2 regions of the Brevibacillus sp. MER 51 genome follow, and region 2 is predicted to be linked to the other one. Evidence: a T-box and tRNA genes for the amino acid it is inferred to sense, from the RefSeq annotation. Region 2 holds a T-box; the other holds one or more tRNA genes.
The links. The T-box of region 2 lies ahead of ileS (isoleucine--tRNA ligase). A T-box ahead of a tRNA ligase gene usually reads a tRNA of that ligase, here a tRNA-Ile.
Positions count from the first base shown of each region.

Region 1: it has a tRNA-Ile gene. The T-box ahead of ileS (isoleucine--tRNA ligase) is inferred to sense a tRNA for this amino acid. The anticodon was not compared.

Region 1 is NZ_JAMAUS010000007.1:1,272-3,509, forward strand. Features, by position in the region: tRNA gene M3630_RS15905 (tRNA-Gly) at 1-42, opposite strand, end outside; tRNA gene M3630_RS15910 (tRNA-Leu) at 51-137, opposite strand; tRNA gene M3630_RS15915 (tRNA-Lys) at 170-245, opposite strand; tRNA gene M3630_RS15920 (tRNA-Gln) at 254-328, opposite strand; tRNA gene M3630_RS15925 (tRNA-Tyr) at 347-431, opposite strand; tRNA gene M3630_RS15930 (tRNA-Thr) at 479-554, opposite strand; tRNA gene M3630_RS15935 (tRNA-Phe) at 569-644, opposite strand; tRNA gene M3630_RS15940 (tRNA-Asp) at 680-756, opposite strand; tRNA gene M3630_RS15945 (tRNA-Val) at 782-857, opposite strand; tRNA gene M3630_RS15950 (tRNA-Glu) at 945-1,018, opposite strand; tRNA gene M3630_RS15955 (tRNA-Asn) at 1,026-1,101, opposite strand; tRNA gene M3630_RS15960 (tRNA-Ala) at 1,119-1,194, opposite strand; tRNA gene M3630_RS15965 (tRNA-Ile) at 1,242-1,318, opposite strand; gene gyrB (DNA topoisomerase (ATP-hydrolyzing) subunit B) at 1,537-2,238, opposite strand, start outside.
Region 2 is NZ_JAMAUS010000005.1:256,525-258,762, forward strand. Features, by position in the region: gene ileS (isoleucine--tRNA ligase) at 1-957, opposite strand, end outside; T-box leader at 1,003-1,269, opposite strand; gene M3630_RS13375 (DivIVA domain-containing protein) at 1,360-1,851, opposite strand; gene M3630_RS13380 (YlmH family RNA-binding protein) at 1,952-2,238, opposite strand, start outside.

The DNA of each region.
Region 1 (2,238 bases), on a different contig from region 2:
CGCCTTGGCAAGGCGACGCTCTACCAATTGAGCTACGTCCGCATATTTATTGGTGCGGTCGAGAGGACTTGAACCTCCACGGTGTTGCCACCACTAGAACCTGAATCTAGCGCGTCTGCCAATTCCGCCACGACCGCATTTAAAATTCAATCTCTCGCTTTTTAAAAACTGGTGAGCCATGAAGGACTCGAACCTTCGACCCTCTGATTAAAAGTCAGATGCTCTACCAACTGAGCTAATGGCTCTCGAAAAATGGCTGGGGTACTAGGATTTGAACCTAGGAATGACGGAGTCAAAGTCCGTTGCCTTACCGCTTGGCTATACCCCAATAGCCATGAAGTAAAGATGGTGGGGAGAGACGGATTCGAACCGCCGAACCCGGAGGGAGCAGATTTACAGTCTGCCGTGTTTAGCCACTTCACTATCTCCCCAAGCTTGTCCTTCAAAAGCAAACCTTATTCAGCTTTCAAAGAAAAAGTGGTGCCGGCAATAGGACTTGAACCCACAACCCCCTGATTACAAGTCAGGTGCTCTACCAATTGAGCTATACCGGCGTGCTTGGTATAAATGGTGGCTCGGGACGGAATCGAACCGCCGACACGAGGATTTTCAGTCCTCTGCTCTACCGACTGAGCTACCGAGCCTCAAGCGTAATTGTTTCGCCATCGCTTGAGAAAAATGGCGGAGCTGACGGGACTCGAACCCGCGACCTCCGGTGTGACAGACCGGCGTGAACTCCAACTTCACCACAGCTCCATGTAAAACATTCAGTTGTTAAAAGTGGTGGAGGCTGACGGGATCGAACCGCCGACCCTCTGCTTGTAAGGCAGATGCTCTCCCAGCTGAGCTAAGCCTCCGCTATTCCCAACAAAGTGACGTCAATGCTTTGAAGCATATTCCGAGTACTTTGTTGGGGCCCCTTATTATCAGGGCGTTTTGCTAGGTGACCCGTAGGGGATTCGAACCCCTGAATGACAGCGTGAAAGGCTGCTGTGTTAAACCGCTTCACCAACGGGCCATTTGAATGGCTCCTCGGGACGGACTCGAACCGCCGACCGATCGGTTAACAGCCGATTGCTCTACCAACTGAGCTACCGAGGAATGATGATGTTTTAGAATGGTGGAGCTGAACGGGATCGAACCGATGACCTCCTGCTTGCAAGGCAGGCGCTCTCCCAACTGAGCTACAGCCCCATTCTAATGCTTTCATGACACAGTTGCCATGCCAGCTATGTAAGTGGTGGTGGGCCTAGGCTGACTCGAACAGCCGACCTCACGCTTATCAGGCGTGCGCTCTAACCAACTGAGCTATAGGCCCGTAATTACTTCCGGAACTTTAATCTATCACACTTTTAAGTTCATTGCAATAGAAAATTTGATATTTTTTTATTGCGTGGGTGAACTTTTTTGTGAAAGACGAGTTTAACAAAAGCACAATCTATTATAAGTCAGTTCATCATATATTTCAAATGTGTTTTTAAATTTTCATTAAGAAAAAAGCTTGCCCGGTAAAGGACAAGCTTTTCTTCGTCGCAATTAAATATCAAGATCGCGTACATTTGCTGCGTATTGTTCAATAAACTCCCTGCGAGGCTCTACTTCGTCACCCATCAGTGTCTCAAACACCATATCGGCATCCATAGCATCCTGGAGATCTACCTGAAGCAACGTACGAACTTCTGGGTCCATTGTAGTCTCCCACAATTGATCCGCGTTCATCTCACCTAGTCCTTTATAGCGTTGGACGTTTGGCTTCGGTTGTGCCTTCAAGGTAGCGAGAACCTCATCACGCTGCTTGTCGGTATAAGCATAGTGCAGCGTCTTCCCTTGCTTGATGCTGTAAAGAGGCGGCTGCGCAATATAAATATACCCCGCTTCGATCAACTGTTTCATGTAACGGAAGAAGAACGTCAGCAGAAGCGTACGGATATGCGATCCGTCGACGTCGGCGTCCGTCATAATAACGACTTTATGGTAGCGTGCCTTTGAAATATCAAAGTCTTCACCGACACCTGTTCCCAAAGCCGTAATAATAGCACGGATCTCGTTGTTGCCGAGAATTTTGTCCAAACGTGCTTTTTCTACGTTCAATACCTTCCCGCGAAGAGGAAGAATGGCTTGGAAATGACGATCGCGTCCCATCTTTGCAGAACCGCCCGCAGAGTCACCCTCTACAATGAACAGTTCAGATTCGGATGCGTCCTTGGAAGAGCAGTCCGCCAGTTTACCCGGCAAAGC
Region 2 (2,238 bases):
ACCTGCATCCAAGGTGACATGTTCGCCAAGGATGAGTGGAGACTTGCGATCGTAGAACGGATGCTGAGTCTCTACGCCTTCCAGATCTTGACCTTTAAAGCTCGCGAGAATCTCTACGCCTTCCCAGCCAATTTCTTTGCTCGCAGCTTCAATCAGACCGTTGGCTACCAGGAACTTGCGGCCATCCACCTTCACGACGTTGTACTCGAGCTCAGGGTGCAGGCTGATCGCGAGGTTTGCTGGCAATGTCCAAGGAGTCGTTGTCCAGATAACAACGCCTGTTTCTGTGTCCAGCTTGCCTTTTCCGTCTGCTACCTGGAAGCTGACGTAAATAGAAGGAGAGCGCTTGTCTTTGTATTCGATTTCTGCATCAGCCAGAGCCGTCTCAGAAGACGGAGACCAGTACACGCAGCGCAGACCTTTGTAAATATAGCCCTTTTTCGCCATTTCGCCGAATACGCGAATTTGGTTGGCTTCATACTCAGGCAGGAGTGTTACATAAGGGTTTTCCCAATCTCCACGAACGCCCAGACGCTTGAATTGGTCACGTTGCTTGTCAATATAGGACCAAGCATACTCTTCACAGCGTTGGCGGAAATCGTTCACTTCAATGCTGCGACGATCCAGCCCTTGTGCATTGATAATCGCTTGCTCAATCGGCAAACCATGTGTATCCCAGCCTGGGATGTACGGCGCATAAAAGCCTGCCATGGATTTGTAGCGTACGATGAAGTCCTTGAGGATTTTGTTCAGTGCGTGACCGATATGGATGTCTCCATTCGCATATGGAGGGCCATCATGCAAGACAAAAGACGGGCGGTCTTTTGTACGATCCAACACTTGTTGGTAAATATTTTGCTCTTCCCATACCGCTTGCATCTGTGGCTCGCGGCTTGGCAAATTTCCGCGCATGGGGAAATCTGTTTTTGGTAGCGCTAAGGTTTTGCTGTAATCCATGGCCTGATTCACTCCTTAAATAAATAAAAGCCTTCACTCATCCCATAAAGGGACGAGAGAAAGCTCCCGTGGTACCACCCTGATTGAACAAACCCGTACGACAAAAAAGCCTGCATCGGATTCGTTCCACTTCACTCATTCGTAACGGGAATGACGCGCTCACTTACTCACCTGTGCAACCATCAAGGTTCTCGGTTTTCGGATATTGAACTCCCGGGTGATTTTCTGCGAAAGCAACTGGCCGGGTTTTCACCTTTTCCCGACTCTCTAGGCAGTGCTGGCTCACGTACTCTTCCCGTTCATCGTCTATGATTTGTTTAAGTGTGTTCAACTTCTATAAGTGCTTTATTTCGAAAAAGTTGTCTTTCATTATAATACCATCATTGCTCGAACGTCAATGATTTATTCAACTGTTACAGGCGAATCAACTTGTGGCTGTTCAATGCTGTCCCAGTCGCCATTTTCCAGCATTTCCAACTGCGCTTCCAAAAGCGTACGAAAGCGCATACGGTAAACCGAAGCACGTTTTTTTAATTCTTCGATTTCGATTGCGATTTTGCGCGACTTCGCCAATGCTTCGTTGACGATACGGTCTGCATTTTTCTCGGCTTCTTTTAAGATGAGCTGCGCTTCCTTGCGGGCATTCGACTTCACATCCTCCGCTGTCTCCTGCGCCACCAAAATCGACTTGCTCAAATTTTCTTCCAAACTCTTATAGTAATCTACGCGCTCATTCAGAATAGCTACGCGCTCTTCCTGTTCTTTTTTCTCTTTTATCAAGAGCTCAAAATCTTTGATCACCTGATCGAGAAATTCGTTCACTTCGTCAATATTATACCCACGAAAGCCTGTGCTGAATTCCTTATTGTGTATATCTAACGGCGTTAATGGCACATGAACCCCCCACTTTTCCCGATAATTCGTCTTCAATTATTTCGACAGGAATAGCAGTGTTTCCTGCCGTATTTTACATTTTTTTGCGCCTTGGTCCATCTTATGTAACCAGTCCGACAATCATGCGGAGTCTTCCGCTGCGTGTTGGACCTGCTACCTCAAGAATTTTGAACCGACCATATCCTGCAAGTGATACCATATCCCCCATCTGGAGTTGATACGATGGGTCCTCGATTACTTTCCAGTTGATCTTTACTTTTCCCGCTCGAATGGGCACAAGTGCTTTTGCGCGAGACATATTGTGTACTTCTCCGATGACCGCGTCAATTCGCGGTGATGGTACGGTGATCGTTTTTTCAACAAACTTGGGAGCTGGAGGTGTAAAGT